One region of the Antribacter sp. NEAU-D49 genome, then DNA from elsewhere that is predicted to be linked to it. Evidence: riboswitches for the same ligand, from Rfam matches in the RefSeq annotation. Region 1 holds a riboswitch; the other holds the start of a gene.
The links. Region 1 has a riboswitch for S-adenosylmethionine ahead of AC060K_RS06115 (methylenetetrahydrofolate reductase). Riboswitches for the same ligand answer to the same signal wherever they lie in the genome.
Positions count from the first base shown of each region.

Region 2: linked by a shared signal. The riboswitch ahead of AC060K_RS01620 (aminotransferase class V-fold PLP-dependent enzyme) and the one ahead of AC060K_RS06115 (methylenetetrahydrofolate reductase) in region 1 are both predicted to bind S-adenosylmethionine.

Region 1 is NZ_JBXTSN010000005.1:59,110-68,804, reverse strand. Features, by position in the region: gene AC060K_RS06150 (MFS transporter) at 1-625, opposite strand, end outside; gene AC060K_RS06145 (hypothetical protein) at 709-927, shown strand; gene AC060K_RS06140 (extracellular solute-binding protein) at 1,119-2,366, shown strand; gene AC060K_RS06135 (carbohydrate ABC transporter permease) at 2,372-3,247, shown strand; gene AC060K_RS06130 (carbohydrate ABC transporter permease) at 3,257-4,162, shown strand; gene AC060K_RS06125 (golvesin C-terminal-like domain-containing protein) at 4,272-5,498, opposite strand; gene AC060K_RS06120 (Hsp20/alpha crystallin family protein) at 5,706-6,155, opposite strand; gene AC060K_RS06115 (methylenetetrahydrofolate reductase) at 6,358-7,299, opposite strand; SAM riboswitch class I at 7,305-7,407, opposite strand; gene AC060K_RS06110 (hypothetical protein) at 7,532-8,890, shown strand; gene AC060K_RS06105 (molybdopterin-dependent oxidoreductase) at 8,887-9,695, shown strand, end outside.
Region 2 is NZ_JBXTSN010000001.1:350,587-360,281, reverse strand. Features, by position in the region: gene AC060K_RS01625 (mechanosensitive ion channel) at 1-820, opposite strand, end outside; gene AC060K_RS01620 (aminotransferase class V-fold PLP-dependent enzyme) at 1,009-2,469, opposite strand; SAM riboswitch class IV at 2,503-2,618, opposite strand; gene AC060K_RS01615 (rhodanese-like domain-containing protein) at 2,893-3,345, shown strand; gene AC060K_RS01610 (O-succinylhomoserine sulfhydrylase) at 3,342-4,601, shown strand; gene AC060K_RS01605 (glycoside hydrolase family 3 C-terminal domain-containing protein) at 4,591-6,552, opposite strand; gene AC060K_RS01600 (MBL fold metallo-hydrolase) at 6,682-7,491, shown strand; gene AC060K_RS01595 (HesB/IscA family protein) at 7,553-7,939, shown strand; gene AC060K_RS01590 (GNAT family N-acetyltransferase) at 8,118-9,317, opposite strand; gene purQ (phosphoribosylformylglycinamidine synthase subunit PurQ) at 9,329-9,695, opposite strand, start outside.

The DNA of each region.
Region 1 (9,695 bases):
TCTGGCGGCCGGGCCGGGCCGAGAGGGCGGTCGCGGGGCCGATCAGGAAGCCACGTGCGACGGTGACGGCCACGGCGACGATCGCCACCTGCACGGAGACGTGGACCTGCGCGGCGGCGAACGCGGCGGCGACCAGGGCGCCCACGGCGGCGCCGATCGAGAAGCCGGCGTGGAAGTGGGGCAGGACGGTGCGGCCGAGGCGCTGCTCCACGAGCGCGGCGCCGAGGTTGATCGGCGTGTTCATGAGGGCGCCGCAGATGCCGTTGAGCAGCACGCCGCCGAGGAACACGGGGACGCTGCCGAGGGCGACGCCCACGGCGAGCAGGGAGTAGCCGACCGCGTTGCCCGAGGCGGCGAAGACGAGCGTGGCGCGGTTGCCGAAGCGGGTGATGACGGCGCCGGAGGTGGTGACCGCGGCGAGGGCGCCGACGGCTCCGACGATGAGGAACGCGCCCAGCTCCGCGGACGAGACGCCGAGACCCTCGCGGATGGAGGGCAGCCGGCTCATCCAGCTGGTCTGGGTCACGCCGAACAGGACGAAGAGCGCCATGAGGGACCAGCGGGCGCGGGAGACTCGAGGGTCCACGGGCAGGGCGGTGCCGGAGAACGGCGGGGTGGAAGGCATCGAATCGATTCTATGAAGGCCGCGCCGTGGGTTCCAGGGGGGTGGCGGGTGATGCGTGCCACGGCCCGCGCTACGGTTGTGCCATGAGCAACTTCGAGGTGGCCCGCCGCGAGAAGCAGGAGCCGACGCCGGTCCTGCTCGTCCGCGTGGTCCTGTGTTTCGTCCTGTTCCTCGCCGGTCTCGCGCTGATCGGCATCGGCGCCTCCCGCGACGTGGCTGTGGGGCCGTACCTGTTCGTGGGCGGGATCGTCGCGGTGGCGCTCGCCTTCGGCCTGCCCATGGTGGGCGCGCGCGAGCGCTGAGGACTCGCGGTCTCTGTCGCCGAGGCCGAGTGATTCGAGCGTCGTCCCCGAGGTCTGCGGACCCCAGGGACGGCGCTTTCCCTTTTTTGGTGAGGTCTTGACCGGAGTGTCGGCGTGCGCCAGCATCGTGCCCTCGATAGGAAAGTACGGATCGGGCGCAAATTCGTCAGGACCGGCGACAAGGGGCACACGTGCGGCACACCAGGCGAGCCGGCGCGATCATCGCGATCACGCTGGTCACCACGACAGGACTCACCGCTTGCGGTTTCGGCGGCGGCACCGACGACGGGGGCGGTGACGGAGGGGCCACCCTCGACCTGCTCGTCCCCAGCTACTCCGACGCGACGCAGGGCCTCTGGGAAGACGTGATCGCCGGGTTCGAGGCCGAGAACCCGGACATCACTGTCAACCTCCAGGTGGAGTCGTGGGACAACCTCGAGAGCGTCATCGCCACCAAGATCCAGGGCGGTCAGGCTCCCGACATCTACAACGGCGGACCGTTCGCCGGCTTCGCGGCCGACGAGCTGCTGTACCCGGTCGAGGACGTCACCTCGGACGAGACCTACGCCGACTTCCAGGACAGCTTCCTGGCCAACGCGCAGGTGGACGGCGTGACCTACGGGCTGCCGTTCATCGCGTCGGCCCGGGCGCTCTTCGTCAACGACGCCCTCCTGGCGCAGGCCGGCGCACAGGTGCCGACCACCTGGGAGGAGCTGCTCGAGTCCGCGAAGAAGGTCTCCGCCCTCGGCGGCGGCGTGGCCGGGTACGGCATGCCGCTCGGGTCGGAGGAGGCCCAGGCGGAGGCGGCGGTGTGGCTGTGGGGCGGCGGCGGCACCTTCGGCGACGCCGACGAGATCACCATCGACACCCCGGAGAACCTCGCGGCCGCCGAGTTCGTCCAGCGGATGGTCGCGGAGGGCGCCACGCAGGCCGACGCCGGCTCCACCGACCGCACGCCGCTGCTCGACATCTTCGTCCAGGGCAAGATCGGCATGCAGGTGGGCCTCCCGCCGACCGTGGGGCAGATCGCCGAGAACAACCCCGCGCTCGAGTACTCGGTCCACCCGATCCCCACGAAGGACGGCAGCCCGTTCACGCTGGGCGTGGCCGACCACCTCATGGCGTTCCAGAACGACGGGGACAAGCAGGAGGCCGTCACCGCGTTCTTCGACTACTTCTACGCGGCCGACGTGTACGTGCCGTGGGTCCAGGCCGAAGGCTTCCTGCCCACCACGAAGACGGGTGCTGATGCGCTCGCCGACGAGGAGGCGCTCGCCCCGTTCCTGGCGGTGCTGCCCGACGCCCAGTTCTACCCGAACGCCAACCCGAAGTGGTCCGCCGCGGACTCCGCGTTCAAGGCGCTCTTCGGCCAGCTCGCCACCGGCAAGCCCGCCGCCGACGTGCTGGCGGAGATCCAGGCCCAGGTCGACGCGGGCTGACGGCCATGAGGGCGTTCCTCCGGGCTCTGCCCTGGATCGGACCCGCCCTGGCCCTGATCGTCCTCGTGGTGCTGTTCCCGATCGGTCTCATGATCGGGAACAGCACCCGGGACATCAGCCAGAGCGGCGTCGACCGGGGCGGGGTCGGCCTCGCGAACTACGCGGAGGTCTTCGCATTCCCCTACTTCTGGCCCATCGTCGGGCGCACGCTGGTGTGGGTCGTGGTGGTGGTGGGGCTGACGGTCGTGATCTCGCTCGCTCTCGCGCAGCTTCTCGACAAGGCGTTCCCCGGCAGGCGGCTCGTCCGCATGGCGGTGGTGGTGCCGTGGGCGGCCAGCGTCGTGATGACCACCCTCGTGGTGCACTACGGCCTCGAGCCCTACTTCGGCATCATCAACGCGTTCCTCGTCGACATCGGGCTGATCGACCGGCCGGAGGGCTTCGGCTGGACGCGCAACCCCGGCACGGCGTTCGCATGGGCCATCGCGGTGGCGGTCTTCGTCTCGCTGCCCTTCACCACCTACACGATCCTCGCCGGGCTGCAGACGGTGCCCGGGGAGACGGTCGAGGCCGCGCGCATCGACGGCGCCGGGCCCGTGCGGGCCTACTTCGGCGTGATCCTGCCCCAGCTCCGCAGCGCGCTGGCGGTCGCCGTGCTCATCAACATCATCAACGTCTTCAACTCGCTGCCGATCCTCCGGGTCATGACCGGGTCCATCCCGGGCTACGACGCCGACACCGTGATGACGATGATCTTCAAGTACATGCAGAACCAGCACCGGATCGACCTCGCCAGCGCGCTGTCCGTGGTGGCCTTCGTGCTGGTGGTAGCCATCGTCGCGGTCTATCTGCGGGTCGTCCGCCCGCTCGAGGAGGTCTAGGTGGCCGTCATGACCGAGGCGGCCAGGCCGCCGTCGGGCACCGCTCCCGTGCGGACCGTGCGCCGGCGGCGCTACACCACGGACCAGGTGCCGCTGGCCTCCGTCGTGCTGCGCACGACGGCCGGGCTCGCGGTGCTCGTGGTGTTCCTGCTGCCGTACCTGATCATGTTCTTCGGCTCGGTGAAGACGAAGGCGCAGATCCGGTCCGTGGACCCCACCTACTTCCCGGTGGAGTGGCACTGGGAGAACTACGTGACCATGTGGTCCACGCCCGAGACGCCGCTGGTGCAGAACCTGGTCTCCACCCTGGTGATCTCGGTGTGCGCCACGCTGCTGGTGCTGGCGGTGGCGCTTCCGGCCGCGTACTACACGGCGCGGTTCCGCTTCCCGGGCCGGTACGTCTTCCTGTTCCTCGTCATCGTCACGCAGATGATGCAGCCGGCGGTGCTCACGTCGGGCCTGTTCCGGGAGTTCCTCGCCGTGGGGCTGCTCGACACCTGGGCGGCGATGATCCTGGTGAACGCCGCGTTCAACCTGTCGTTCGCCGTGTGGATCATGCACAGCTTCTTCGCGGGCATCCCCAAGGAGGTCGACGAGGCGGCCCAGCTCGACGGCGCCGGGACGTTCACCGTGCTGGCGCGGATCAACCTGCCGCTCGTGTGGCCGGGCGTCGTGACGGCGATCGTGTTCACGTTCGTGGCGTCGTGGAACGAGTTCGCGGCGTCGCTCGTGGTGCTGTCCACGGCGGGGAACCAGCCGCTGTCGGTGGCGCTCACCAAGTTCGTGGGCCAGTACGAGACGTCGTGGCACTACGTGTTCGGGGTGTCGGTGGTGGCGATCGTGCCCGTGGTGCTGCTGTTCCTCGCCATCGAGAAACGCCTGGTGGGCGGGCTCACGGCGGGCTCGCTGAAGTAGCGCCCCCCCCCCCCCCCCCCCCCCCGCCCCGCCGTTTTGGCCCCACCCCCCCCGGCACATACGCCGGAGAGCTTCTGACAACTCGGGGCGGGGGACCCGGGAGGTGCGTTCAGACCCGGGTGATGCGGACGGCGTCGGCGATCACGTAGTCGGTGCCCGACGTCCAGCGGCTGACCGACACCACCTGCCGGGTTCCCGCCGTCATGGCGTAGGTGCCCAGCGAGAGCCAGGCGCCGCCGCCCGTGGACTGGTCGACGCGGACGGTGGTGGTCTCGCTGCCCGTGCTGATCACGAACGGCGTCGAGGCGTTGTAGCCCGCGATGCCGGGGAACCAGGCCTCCACGCGGTAGCGCCCCGCGGCCGGGATCGTGGCGGTGTAGGTGGCGAGGTCGCTCACCTCGGCGGGCGTCGCGTACCGGTAGCTGGCGCCGTACCGCTCGCCGGAGTACGTGGACGTGAGCCAGCTCGCCCCGGCGGCGAACCCGGCCGAGGTGTTGTCCACGATCACGGACCAGGCAGTCCCGGCGAGGGCGGCGGCCACCTCGGTGCGGAGCTGCGGGAGCAGGGCGTAGAACGCCTCGCCCGGGCACTCCGTCGCGGTGAAGTCGCGGTGGCCGTAGATCCGCGACGGCGCGATGCTGTACTGCTGGCAGATGTAGGCGCAGAGCTGGACCAGACGGTTCCAGAGCGCGGCGGGCGGCGTCGCGTTCGTGTACGTGCCCTGGTTCTCGATGCCGATGGCCTTGTCGTTCTGGCCCGGGGCGTGCGCGCCGACGACCATCCCGTTGCTGGTCTGGAGCCGGGACAGCGACCCCCGGCGCCCCTCCATGACGTAGCCGCCGCGGCTCACCGTGAGGTGCTGGCCGCTGTCGACCCAGCCGTTGGCGAAGTGCCACTGCTGGATGTCGCGGGCGATCTGGTAGCCCGCGGCCTGCGAGTAGTCGGTGACGTTCCCGGACGCCGTGTGGTGGATCAGGATCTTGTCGGGGTCCGTGCTGACCGTCGAGATGGTGCCGCGCGGGGCGGCGGCGCCCCAGGTGGCACAGCTCGCGATGGTCGGGGCGGCGACCAGGACGCCCGGAGCGGCAGCGGTCGCGTCGAGAGCGGCCTGGGTGGACGGGTCGGGAGCGGGCCAGACGGACGGGCCGGCGGCCTGGGTGGCAGCCGCGCCGACTGCCTCGTCGGCGGCGGCCGCACCAGCGCCGACAGCGGCGGAGATCAAGCCGGTGGACGAGCCGATGCCGAGCACGACGGCACCGCGCAGCAGATCCCGGCGGTTCAGGGCGTGGTCGTGCTCGTGGTCGTGGTCGTGGTCGTGCGTGGGGCGGGTGGACACACAGGCCTCCGGTGGTCGTGTGGACGGGAGATGGTGCTCCGAAGAGGTACCACTTTCACCCACGTTCTGACCATGCCTGCGAAAAGAATTTCTCAAGATGTCACAAGGAGGACATCCCGGGACGCGGAACGGCCGGCCCGCCGCTCGGGCGGGCCGGCCGTTCCGTGGACCCGAGGTGCTCGGGTCCTGACCCGGGGCTCCGACGGGTCAGGCCTCGATGGTCTGCTGTCCGCTGCTCTGCTCGATCGGGGTCGCCATGCCCGAGTGGGAGACCTCCACCTTGCGGGGCTTGGCCTCCTCGCTCACGGGGATCGTCAGCGACAGCACACCGTCGGCGTAGGACGCCGAGATCTTGTCGAGAGCCAGACCACGGCCCACCGTCAGCTGGCGGGCGTAGGTGCCGGCCGGGCGCTCCCGCACCAGCCACTGCACGTCGTCGCCCGAGCGGGCGGTCCGCTCGGCGCGCACCGTCAGGGTGCGGTCCTCGACGGACACGTCGATGGTGCCCGGGTCCACCCCCGGAAGATCGAGGGCGAGAACGTAGTGGTCGCCGGTGCGGAACAGGTCCATCGGCATCGCTGCCGAGTCACGTGTGGTCGTGGCCAAGGAGTTGAACAACCGGTCCATCTCCTGGAACGGGTCCCACCGCGTAGCCATCGCACATCACCTCCTACGACGACTCGGTCCCGGCCCGTCCGGGACCGTCGCGAATCGGCGGCGGGGCTGCGTCCCCGCCGCCCGGCTACGGAACCAGAATTAGCACTCCCACCCGGTGAGTGCCAAGAGGTGTCGTGTTCGCTCTGAGCGAACAGCGGAGCGGCGGAGAAACCGCTGGCTAGAGGATGGTCCGGCCCCGGAGTCAGGCAGCCGCGCGGGCCAGCAGCCCCACCCCGGCGAGCAGGTCGAGCGCCGGCCGGTGCTTGTTGAACGTGTACACGTGGAGCCCCGGCGCGCCCGCCTCGAGCACCTGCTGAGCAAGCCGCACCGACCGCTCGATGCCGTACGCGTGCTGTGCCTCCGGATCGTCCAGGGCGTCCAGCTCGCGCAGGAGAGCCGCCGGAGCCGCCACGCCGGTGAGCTCGGCGACCCGGCGCAGCCGCCGCGGCTCGGTAGTGGGCAGGATGCCCGCCAGGATGGGCAGCGTGACGCCGGCCGCCCGGGCGTCCGCGACGAACTCCGCGTACGACGCCGCCTCGTAGAACAGCTGGGTGATGGCGAAGCTCGCCCCCGCCTCCTGCTTCTCGAGGAGCCGTTCCACCTCTTGCGCCCGGGTGGTGCCCGCTCCGGCGTTCCCGTCGGTGAACGTCGCGACCGCCACGGTCAGCGGCCGGGCGGCGCCGCGGAGGGCCGTGCCCGGGTCGGCCGCGCAGCGCGCCGCCTCCACCTCACGCAGCAGGCGCACCAGCTCGATGCTGGAGTGCACGCCGTCGGCCGGGGGGCGCCAGTCGGGCTGGTCGCGCGGCGGGTCGCCCCGCAGCGCCAGGAAGGACCGCACGCCCGCCTCGAGGAAGTCGTCGATCACCTCGGAGACGTCCTCGCGGGACGCCCCCACGCAGGTGAGGTGGGCGACCGGCAGCACCGGGGTTCCTGCCAGGAGCGTCGACACCACCTGCCGCGCCGTCTGCCGGTCACCCCCGGCCGCACCGTAGGTGACGGACACGAAGTCGGGGCGGGCGGCGACGAGCTGCCGGGCGGTCTCCCAGAAGTTCGGGGCGGCCTCGGGCCGGCGCGGCGGCATGAGCTCGAACGACACCGTGGGGCGCCGGCCGGGTGACGGGTGTGCGAATGCCTCTGTGACCATGAGTCTCTCCATCGGACCTGGCGTTAGCACCTTTGTCCTCGGGAGGCTTCCGTCGGCGGGTTGCTGCGGTGTCGACGAGCCAGGACTCTCGACCGCTCTGGATGGTTGTCCCCAGAATACCGGCGACCGTTCTGTGAGCCAGGGGTGGTCCACGTGGCGGACACGTCGCCGTCAGGGTTCCGTCAGGTCCGCTGCCCGCCTCGGCGGCCTGGCCTGCTGGCACTGTGGACGTATGAGCGCAGAGGTCCGGGCCGTCGTGGTGTGGATCGTTGCCGTCCCGGTGCTCGCAGGGTGGGCGGTGCTGCTCCGCGTGCGCGGGGACGCTGTGCTGCTCACGGGAGCCGAGCCGTTCGTGGGGCACTGGTCGTTCGGCGTGGGGCTGGGCACCGCCGTGGCCGTCGGGATGCTCGCCGCGGTGGTCCGGTTCGGTCCGCGGGTGGCGGCCCGCCTCTCCTGGCGTGGGCTCCTCCTCGGGGCCTGGGCCGCCACCACCGCCTGGGCCACGGCTCTCGGCGCCTCGGTGCGTTGGTCCGACCTTGTGGCGCCCACGGCCGGCCGGCACGAGTACCTGCCGGCCGTCCCCCTCGCCGCCGCCGACCCTCTGGCCTTCTGGTCCGGGTTCACCGACCAGCTCCTCGCCTATCCGATCCACGTCAAGGGCCATCCCCCGGGCCTCGTCCTGCTGCTCGCGGGCCTCGACCGGGCCGGGCTCGGCGGCCCCGGCTGGGCCACTGCCTTGTTCGTCCTCGCGGGGGCGTCGGTGGTTCCGGCCGTGCTGATCACCGTCCGCCGGCTGTGCGGCACGGAGGACGTCGCCCGCCGCGCCGCGCCCGCCCTGGTGCTCGCGCCCGCGGCGCTGTGGGTGGCCACCTCCGCCGACGCCTTCTTCGCCGGCGTCCTGGCCTGGGGCGTCGCGCTCCTGGCGGTGGCGTCGACATCGCCGGCCTCGACCCCGCTGCCCGACGGCGGCGCACCGCCCCCTGGTCCTGCGGCACCGCCTCGTGCGGGGGTTCGGCTCGCCGCCGCCGTCGGAGCGGGGCTGCTGCTCGGCGCCTGCCCGTTCCTCTCCTACGGCCTGCTGCACATGGGGGCGCTCGCCCTCGTGGTGCCGATCGTCACCCGTCGCGTGTGGCCCACCGTCGTGGCCGGGCTCCTGGTCGTCGGCGGGCTGGTGGCGAGCGGCCTCGCCGGGTTCTGGCTGTGGGACGGCATCGCCGCCACCCAGGTGGCCTGGGCGGCGGGCGCGGGCACGGGCCGCCCGTACCTGTACTTCCTGCTGGTCGACCTCGTCGTGCTCGGCGCGCTCGTCGGGCCGGCCGGGGTCGCCGGGCTCACTCGCCTGCGCAGCCTCCCCGTCCCGGCCCGGTGGATCGTCCTGGTCGCCGCCGGGGCCGCCGTCGCCGGAGCCCTCATCGGGTTCGAGCGGGGCGAGGTCGAGCGGATCTGGTTGCCGGTCGCCTACTGGGTCGCGGTCGCGGCGGCCGCCGTCGTCACCGGGTCCGCGGCCGGCGACCGCCGCACCCGCGCCTGGCTCTGCGCCCAGGGCGGCACGGCGATCCTGCTCGAGACGTTCCTGAGGACCCCGTGGTGACCACCGTCCGCCGTGCCCTGGCCCGGCTGCCTCGGCCCGAGAACTTCCGGTCGGCGGTCCACGACGAGCGCGTCGTCGCACGGGTCGGCGTCGGGTTCGGCGCTGCGATCGTGATCCTGTTCGTCACCGGCCTGCTCTCGCACCTGCACCAGCACCCGGTGGCGTGGCTGGCCTTCGGCCCCGAGCCCGCCTGGGCGTACCGGGTCACCCAAGTGCTGCACGTGGCCGCCGGGTTCGCGTGCGTGCCGCTGCTCCTCGCGAAGCTCTACGCGGTCTACCCGCGGCTGTTCGTGCGGCCGGTGGTGTCCGGGTGGCGGCACGGCCTGGAGCGGGCGTCGGTGGGGCTGCTGGTCGCCGCGACGGCATTCCAGGTGGTCACAGGCGTGCTGAACGTGTTCCAGCTCTACGTCTTCGGCTTCGGGTTCACGCGAGTCCACTACGCCACGTCCTGGCTCGTGCTCGGGGCGGTGCTCGTTCACGTGGGCGTCCAGCTGCCGGTCGTGGTGCGGGCGCTGGGTGCCCCCGCAGGCGACGGTGCCCCCGCAGGCGACGCGGTGCCGGAAGGCGGCGCGGACGCCGTCGGGCAGCGGGAGGCCACCGAGGCCGCGACCACCCGGCGCGGGTTCCTCGGCGCCGTCGCCGTGGCGACGCTCACGCTCACCGCGCTCACGCTCGGGCAGACCTGGCGGCCGCTGCGGCCCCTCGCGGTGCTGGCCCCGCGCGACCCGGAGGCCGGGCCGCAAGGACTGGCCGTCAACAAGACCGCCCAGGGAGCGGGCGTCGTCGAGGCGGCGACCGACCCGGG
Region 2 (9,695 bases), on a different contig from region 1:
TGGTGAGCATCTGCTGGGCCGGGTCGGCGATGGCCGCGATGCCCAGGATCTGCAGCGCCGCGATCGCCACGACGATGAGGATGACCGCGAACACGACGTTGGCGATGACCGACGCGATGCGGGCGTTGGTCTCGCGGGGGTCGCTCGCGGCGGGCTGGCCGGCCGAGCTGTACCCGCCGGTCTCGTAGGAGGCGGTGTCGTACGCGCCCGCCTCGGCGGTGCCGGCCGCCGGGTACGCCGGCTCGGAGCGATAGGTCTGCTCCGCGGTCCCCGTGGTCCGCTCCGCACCGGACTTGGCCTTCTCGACCAGTCCGGCGAAGTTGATGGCGCCGAGCGCAGCCTGAAGGATCTGCTTGACGATCTTGGCGATCAGGTAGCCGATGAAGAAGACGACCGCCGCGCCGATGATGTTCGGCAGGTATTCCATGATCGATTCGAGCATGCCGCGGATCGGTGTGAGCACCTGGTCCAGCTCGAACAGCTGCAGCACGGCAATCAGGCCGAACAGCCACACCAGCAGTGCGGCGATCTGACCGATCGACGCCCCTACCTGCCGGCCGTCAGCGCCCTCCCGACGCAAGAAGCCGACACGTGAGACCAGTTTCGAGATCGCCCACTTGACCAGGCGGGCAACAATCCACGTGACGACAAGAATCAGCAGGGCGATGAGGACTTTCCCGAGGATCCCGGTCCAGTCGACGTCATTTGCGAAGTCCATCTTCGGCGTCCTTCCTCGCACGGCTTCCGTCGGTGACGGGTACCGATGATCGGAATGCTTCCGCCGGTCCCGAGCGCCGTGGCGACACCCCGGGGAATTCACCGGCAGCAATAAACATAGGCGCCGATCTCACCCTCCGCACGGAGGGAATGTGTTGCCTGGGCGCATCAACTGGCGCCCGGTGCGCCGTCACTCCTGGTCAAAGCAGAAGTGTTATCGGCACGGCCCGGCCCAATTGCGTGCGGTGCCAAACAATGATGGTGCTTAAGAATCCGTCATATCGACGGCCGTCAGACCGGGTCGGGCAGGCAGGCCGCGGCGTCGGCGAGGAAGCCGGCGGCCGCCGTGGCCAGCAGCCCGGCGAGCCCGCTGCCCTCGGGGACGGGACGCGGGTCGTCCACGACCACCCAGAGTCCGTCGACGACGTCGTACACCGCGCGCGGGCCCTCGGTGACCAGCGCGGCCACGGCTTCGACGAGGCGCGTGACCTCCTCGGGCGACGTGCCGACGCCGACCGAGGCGCGCACGGCCCCGGCGTCGAACCCGAGCCTGCCCAGCAGCGGGTGGGCGCAGAAGCGGCCGTCCCGGACGCCGATGCCGTGCTCGGCCGACAGGTACGCGGCGACGAGCCCCGGGTCGTACCCCGCGACCGTGAACGTCACGACGCCCACCGGGTCGACGGCGTCGGCCCACACGCGCACGACCGACACGCGGTCGAGAGCCTCGAGCCCTTCGACCAGGCGGCGGCGCAGCGCCCCCTCGTGCTGACGCACCTCCTCGGGGTCGAGGGCGGCCAGCGCCTCGCAGGCTGCCGCGAGCGCCACGGTGCCGATCACGTTCGGCGAGCCGGCCTCGTGGCGGGCCGGCCCGTCCTGCCAGAGGGTCTCGGTGGTGCGGACGCGGCGCACGGCACCGCCGCCCGCCAGGTAGGGGGTTCCGGTGTCGAGCCAGTCGCCGCGGCCGACGAGGGCGCCGGCACCGAACGGCGCGTAGGTCTTGTGGCCGGAGAACGCGACGTAGTCCACCCCCGACTCGGCGAGCGAGAAGCGGCGGTGCGGGACCAGCTGGGCGCCGTCGATCGCGATCCTGGCGCCGTTCGCGTGGGCGGCGGCGACGATCTCGGCGAGGGGCAGCGCCTCGCCGGTCACGTTGGACGCGCCCGTCACGGCGAGCAACGCGTACGGGCGCCCGACGGCGGCGGCGTCCTCCAGCTCCTCACGGAGCTCGGCCACTGTCGCGGCCACGGTGGACGCGCCAGTGAGGACGGTCGCCTCGGTGTCGCGCTGCCAGGGCAGGAGGTTGGCGTGGTGCTCGACGTCGAGGACGAGCACGCGGCCGGGGGTCCCGTCCGCGGCCGCCGGGACGCACCCGGCGAGCAGGTTGAGCGAGTCGGTGGTGTTGCGCGTGATGACCGTGAGGTCGCCCTCCCGGGCGCCGACGAACGCCCCGATGGTGCGGCGGGCCGCCTCGTAGAGCGCTGTGGACACCTGTGACAGGTAGCCGGCCCCGCGGTGCACGCTCGCGTACAGCGGGAGCACCTCGGCGACCCGGTCGGCCACCGCACGGAGGGCGGGGGCGGACGCGGCGACGTCCAGGTTGGCGTAGGTCACCTGGGAGCCGTCGACGAGGGGGACGAGGGTGTCGCTGCCGACCACCGGCAGGAGGGGTCCGGTGAGCTGGGCACGGTCGGGCACGGCTGCCTCCGTCACGGCGCTGTGGGTGGTGTCGCGGTACTGGGTCAGAGTGGGCATGACTCCTCCTCGGTGAATCCGGGGGAGGCGTGCTCCCCGCGCTTGCCGCGCGCCTCGTGGCGTGCGACCAGGTCGTCACCCGGGGCACCCCACCGCGGTAGGAGGGTTGCCGGCCAGCGAGCCGGGGCTTCGCGCTGGCGCTCATGACCTGGCGTCATCCTGACCTCCGGCCGGAGACCCTGTCAACGATTCTGGACAGCCGTCTCAGCATCCGGGCGACGCGCGCTCCGGGGCACAGCCGAAGAATGAGACGCCGTCCCAGGGGCTGGACCTCGTGTCGTACGATCGCTGGCGACCATCCCGAGCGGCCGAGTGACGTGGCACGTCGACGCCGCAGCAACCCGCGGGCAGGTCGGGACGGAACGCTCCGGACCGGCGTGCCCGGTGCAGGGTGCTACCGCCACGACCGATGGAGGAGTACCGATGAGCATCCAGGCCCGACCGGCCGACGGCTACGCCGGCGACATCACCCCGCAGCAGGCCTGGGACCTGCTCGCCGGCGACCCGGGCGCCACGCTCGTGGACGTCCGCACCGAGGCCGAGTGGCGCGCGATCGGTGTGCCCGACGCGTCCTCCCTCGGCAAGCGCACTGTGTTCGCCCAGTGGGTGACCGCCGACGGCCGCCCCAACCCTGCCTTCCTCGCCGAGCTCCGCGACGCGGGCGTCACCGACGGCCCGGTGGTCTTCCTGTGCCGTTCCGGCCAGCGCTCGATCGGCGCCGCTCGGCTGGCGACGGCGACCGGCATCGGCCCGTCGTACAACGTGCTCGAGGGCTTCGAGGGCGCGCCCGGACCGGGCGGCGTCCGCGACCGCGAGGGATGGAAGGTCGCCGGCCTGCCCTGGCTGCCCACGCTCGACGCCGAGGCCCAGCAGTGAGCGTCACCGGCGCCGCGGCGCCCGGCGAGGTCCCCGGCGGCTCGGGCCGCAAGCCGCTGCCCCGCGGCGTCCGGCCGGCGACGCTCGCTGTCCGCGGCGGGCACGCACGCACCGAGTACCAGGAGACGGGTGAGGCGCTGTTCCTCACCCAGGGCTACACCTACGACCGGGCGTCCGACGCCGAGGCGGCGTTCTCGGGCGACCTCGACCGGTTCGTCTACTCGCGCTACGGCAACCCGACGGTGCACACCTTCGAGGAGCGTCTCCGCCTGCTGGAGGGCGCCGAGGCCTGCTACGCGACCGCGACCGGGATGTCGGCGGTCTTCACCTCGCTCGCCGCGCTCGTGCAGAGCGGCTCGCGGATCGTCGCGGCGCGAGCGCTGTTCGGGTCGTCGGTGGTCATCTTCGACGAGATCTTCGCCAAGTGGGGCGTGCGCACCGACTACGTGGACGGCCACGTGCTGTCCCAGTGGGAGGAGGCCCTGTCCACGCCCGCCGACGTGGTCTTCTTCGAGACGCCGTCCAACCCCATGCAGGACATCGTGGACGTGCGCGCCGTCGTCGCCCTGTCGAAGGCTGCGGGCGCCACCGTGGTGCTCGACAACGTCTTCGCCACCCCGCTGCTCCAGCACCCGCTGGAACTCGGCGCCGACGTGGTGGTCTACTCCGCGACCAAGCACATCGACGGGCAGGGCCGGGTGCTCGGCGGTGCGATCCTCGGGACGGACGAGTACATCAACGGGCCCGTCCAGACCTTCATCCGCAACACGGGACCGTCGCTGTCACCGTTCAATGCATGGACCCTGCTCAAGGGCCTGGAGACGCTCCCCGTGCGGGTGGCCGCGCAGACCGCGAGTGCGCTCCAGGTGGCCACAGCCCTCGAGGCGCTGCCCGGGGTCGGTGCCGTGCGGTACCCGTTCCTGGACTCCCACCCGCAGGCCGAGCTCGCCCGGGCGCAGATGACCGGCGGCGGGACCGTCGTGACGTTCGACCTCGCGGTGCCCGACGGCGCCGACGCCGAGGCGGCCAAGAAGCGCACCTTCGCGTTCCTGGACGCCCTGCAGATCATCGACATCTCGAACAACCTCGGTGACGCGAAGTCGCTGGTCACTCACCCGGCGACCACGACGCACCGCAAGCTCGGCGCGCCGGGACGGGCTGCCGTGGGCATCGCGGAGACGACGGTGCGGCTCTCTGTGGGCCTGGAGGACCCGGCGGACCTGGTGGAAGACCTGGAGCAGGCGCTCAGGGCCTGAGGCCCCAGCCCACCGGGAGCTCACCGGCGGCAGGGTCGGCGGCGAGCGGCCACGCGACCGGCAAGGTCCCCGTGAACGGGGCCGCGCCGAACAACGTGTCCGCCACGCCGCCACCCTCCGTACCGGGGAGCCAGGCCGCCACCACGGCGTCGGCCACCTGGAGGTCGACGGCCTGCGGCCGGCCTGAGACCACGACGACGACGCAGGTGGGCACGGCGCCACAGACCCGCTGCACGACGTCGGCGTCGCCCGGCTGGAGCGCCAGCGACTTGGCCTCGCGGAACACGCCCGCGTCGGACTGGTCCCAGGCCCACGAGGGTCCGCCCACGTCGCCGTACGCCCCCGCGTAGGGCGTCTCGCCCACCACCACGACCCCGACGTCGTGACCGGCGGGCGGCACGGAGCCGTCAGCGCTGAACGTCGCGTCCGGGTCCAGCTCACGGATGCCGTCCAGGATCGTGGAGCCCTGTGTGGGCTCCCCGGACGAGCCCTGCCAGGTGACGGTCCACCCGCCCGCCTGGTTGCCCAGGTCGTCTGCGGAGCGTCCTGCGACGTACACCCGGCTGCCGGCGTCGAGGGGGAGCGCGCCGTCCCGGTCCTGGAGGAGCACCTGGGACGCCGCGACCGCCTGCCGGGCCTGGGCACGGTGGTCGGCCGACCCGACCTCGGCGAGGCGCGAGCGGTCCACGAACGGCGCCTCGAACAGGCCGAGGCCCAGCTTCGCGGTGAGCACCCTCGCCACCGCCTCGTCGAGACGGGCCTGCGGCACCTCGCCCGACCGGACCGCCGCGAGCAGCGCGGTCCGCCCGCCGGCGTGCCGCTCCGGGTCCTCGCCCGCGAGCGCCAGCGCGTCGCCGAGCCCGGCGGTCACGGGGTCGCTCCCCGCTGCGGCGAGCCGGGCCGCACGCGCCGGGTCGGCACCGAACCGTGTGTACGCGTCGCCGGAACGGACGTCCGCGAGCGGCTCGGCGGGCGGGGCCTGGACCCAGGTGACCCCGGTGGCGCGAGCCTCCTCACGGACCAGCTGTGCCAGGCCGCCCACGAGAGCAGGGTCGTCGGTGGCGGCGAGGCCGAGCCGGTGCGGCACCAGCGTGGCGCCCGGCAGGCTGTCGTGACCGTGGACGCCGTCGATGCCGACCAGGAGCGGCACCTGCAGCCGGGTGGCCAGGGCCCTCGCCTGGAGCCCGTCGGCCATGTCGGCCCAGGCCTCGACGGTGTTGCGGGCAGGCGCGGAGCCGGGGCTCGCGACGACCACGCCGATCTCCAGCTCGGTGATCGCCTCCGGCCGGCTCGTCGCGTTGCTCCGCTCGACGCGGACGAGCTGGCCCACCTTCTCCTCGAGGGTCATCCGGGAGAGCAGGTCGGCGACCCGCCGGTCGGCCGGCAGGGCGGGGTCGAGGTAGGGCAGCCCGTGGGCGCCGATGACCACGATCGGGGTGGTCCCGATCCGGGCTCCCACGGCCGAGAGGGTGAGGGGCACGGTCTCGGCGGTCTCCTGCTCCGGCGTGGCGCGCGTGCTCACCACCACCGTCTGCTCGGCGCCCGACGGGGAACCGGCCGGGAACGTCACCGTCCCGCGCGCGATCTCGTAGTCCGCGTCGGGGGCAGCTGTGCCGTGCCCCGTGGCCCAGGTGACCGTGACGGGACGGGCAAGACCCGCGCCGTCGGACACGTGGAGGCGGAGCGTCACGTGGGCCGGCGACCCGTCGTCGGTGAGCACCACCGGGTTGACCGCACCGACCACCACCTCCGTGCCGTGCGCGGCGGGCCGAGGGGCCTGGGCCGACGACGGCTCGGCCGCCCCGACGGAGGCCGAGGCGGGCGACGCCGTCGCGGCGAGCAGGGGCGCGACGCTGCAGGCCGCAGCCAGCGCGACCCACCGGGCGCGCCTGCTCTTCCCTGGTCCGGGTGACGGCTGACGGCGCCGTCGATCACCAAATGTGTCGGACATCTGCGGATTTCCCCTCACCGCTGGTGGGATCCTGCCGCATCGATCACACACCGGGTGCGGCGGCTGCACAACCCCTGGCGCCCAGCCGCCCTTCCCGGCTCGGCTGACCTGGCTCGTACAGTGGGCGCCATGTCGCCCGTCGTCTCCGTGCTCCGCGCGGACAACCCCGGCCCGATGACCCTCGACGGCACGCGGTCCTACGTGCTGCGCGCGCCCGGTTCCACCGGTGCCGTCGTGGTGGACCCCGGGCCCGACGACGCCGCGCACCTCGACCGCCTGACGGGCGCCGGACCGGTCGAGCTGGTCCTCGTCACGCACCGGCACGCCGACCACACGGCAGGGTCGCCCGGCCTCGCCGCCCGGACCGGCGCGCCTGTCCGGGCCGCCGACCCGGCGCACTGCTACGGCGGCGCGCCCCTCGCGGACGGCGAGACCGTCGAGGCAGCGGGCCTGCGCATCGACGTCGTTGCCACCCCGGGCCACACCGCCGACTCCGTGTGCCTGGTCGTGAGCGCTCCGGGCACGGCACCCGTGGTGCTCACCGGCGACACGGTGCTGGGGCGGGGAACCACCGTGATCGCCGAGCCGGACGGTTCCCTCCGGCAGTACCTCGCGAGCCTCGACCGGCTGGAGCACCTCGCGGACGAGCTCGCGGCCCGGGCGACGGCGTCGGCCACGCTGGCATTCCCCGGCCACGGGGAGCCGCTGCCCGACCTCGCTGCCGCCGTCCGCGCCTACCGCTCCCACCGGCTGGAGCGCCTGGACCAGGTCCGGTCAGCGCTCCGGACGCTCGCCCTGCCCGACGACGGCGGTGCGCACCTCACCCCCGACGTCACCGACGCCGTAGTCGGGCTGGTCTACGCCGACGTGGATCCCTCGGTGCTGCCGGCGGCCCGCCAGACGGTCCGCGCCCAGCTGCAGTACCTGTCGGAGGCTTGAAGCGTCGCGGGCGTTGCAAGGCCATGTGCAGTGTGGGTGGCCGGTGGCATCATCCGTCGGCATGGACGACACCCTGGTGCTACCCCCGTTCGACGTGACCCGGGCGGCGATCGACCAGATCGAGGCCCTTGGCGGGGCGGTACGTCTGACGGTGGAGGACGGCGGATGCTGCGGTCTCACCTACTACTTCGACGACGTCCCCGGCAGTGATGGGGACGAGCGCTTCGGCTGCCCGGGCGCCGAGCTGTTCGTCTCGGCGCCCGCGGTCAAGGTACTGCGAGGTGCCCGGCTCGACTGGTCGGGGCGGATCAAGCCGCCCCGGTTCCGCGTCCTCGCGAACCCGAACACCCCGCTGCGGTGCCCGTGCAACCGGTCGTTCGGGAAGGAATGGCCAGGGCGCGGTCAGCCTGGCTGCCGGGCCGCGGCGCGGATGCCCTGGGACGAGTGAACGCTCCCGCCGACGGAGCGACCTCGGCGCCGCGAGATCGACAGAGCACCAGTGGCCGAGGCCGTCGGAGTGACATGGTGCGTTCCGGGTCGGTCACCCTGCGTGACGTTGTGTACGCAGAGTGACACTCCCAGGGGAGAACAGGTTTACCCGGGAGCCTTCCGAGGAGGCGGTCGGGTCAGCGGTCGAGCGCCTTGCCCAGGAACAAGCCGAAGGGGTCGTCCTCGGGGCCGTGGGGCGGGAAGGGCAGCACCGGCCGGAACCCGATGGCGGTGTACAGGCGCAGAGCCTCGGGCTGGCGGATCCCGGTTTGGAGCAGGAGCTCGCCGGCCCCGAGGCCGAGCGCCGCATCCTCCAGCGCCGCGAGGAGCGCACGGCCCACGCCGGTCCGGCGGGCGTGCTCGCGGACGAAGACCGTCCTCACCTCGTACGCCGACCCGGTGAGCGCAGGCCGCAGCGACCCGCAGCCCACCGCCTCCCCTTCGCGGTACGCCACGAGAGTCAGCATCACTCGCTCGCCCATCCCGGGGTCGATCCCCTCGAAACCGCCGCGCACGGCCAGGTGCGCGACCACCTCCGGATAGCGCTCGACGTTGAACGCCAGCATCTCGCGGCGGAGAGCCACCGCGTGCTCGTGGTCCCACTCGACCGGCCGCAGGTTGAGGTCCACGCGGGGCACGCGGTCGACGGCCCGCGGCTGGTCCCCCACGGCAGGCATCACAGCCGGAACCGCCTTGCCGAAGCACCGGGACCCCGCCTCCTGCGCGTAGACCCCGAAGCGCTCGATCGGGAGATACCCCATCGACAGGTAGAGCCCGATCGCCTCGACCTGCAGCGTGCCGCACTCCAGCACGAGGTTGCGCAGCCCGGCCTCCACGGCGGCCTCCTCGACCGCCGCCAGGACACGCCGTGAGAGCCCGCGCCCACGGAACGACGGCGCCACATACATCCGCTTCACCTCGCCGGTCGCGGGCGGGTGCACCCCGCCGCGGCCGTCGGGCAGTCCGGCCATGTCGCGCACGGCGCCACACGCGGCAGCCTCACCGTCGACGCGCACCAGCACGGTCGCCGCCACCGTCGACGGGTCGACCTGGTCGCGCGAGACGTCGGCCTCGGCAGTCGCGCCGACGTCGCCCGCCGGACGCTCCTCGGGCCCCGCAGGGTCCGCCTCGTCCGCGTGACCGTAGAGCACGGCGAGCTCGGCCTGCTGCAGGTCGCGCAGCCGCGCCGCGTCCGGGTCGTCCCACGGGACCACCGACACGGTCACCACGCGGGAGGCCAGGGGGACCCGGGAGGCGAGGGGCCCGCCCGAGGCGACCACGGCTGCGCCGTCGGGCAGCGGCGAGGCCGGGACCCGCTCGGCGGGACCCGGCCTCAAGGACTGTTGCGTCACGCGCTGACGAGCGAGGCCAGGACGGACGTGAAGAAGGTGAGCCCGTCGGTGCCCGCGCGCGGGCCCTCGGCACCCGCCGGGCCGAAGCCGGCCTCGACCGCGTGCTCGGGGTGCGGCATGAGCCCCACCACGTTGCCACGGGCGTTGCTGATGCCCGCGATGTCGCGGCGGGAGCCGTTCGGGTTCCAGCCGTCGTACCGGAAGACGACGCGGCCCTCGCCCTCGAGCTCGTCGAGGACGTGCTCGTCGGCGACGAACTGCCCGTCCTGGTTCTTCAGCGGGATCGTGATGCGCTGACCGGCCTCGAACTGGTTGGTCCAGGCGGTGGACGCGTTCTCCACCACGAGCGACTGCTCACGGCAG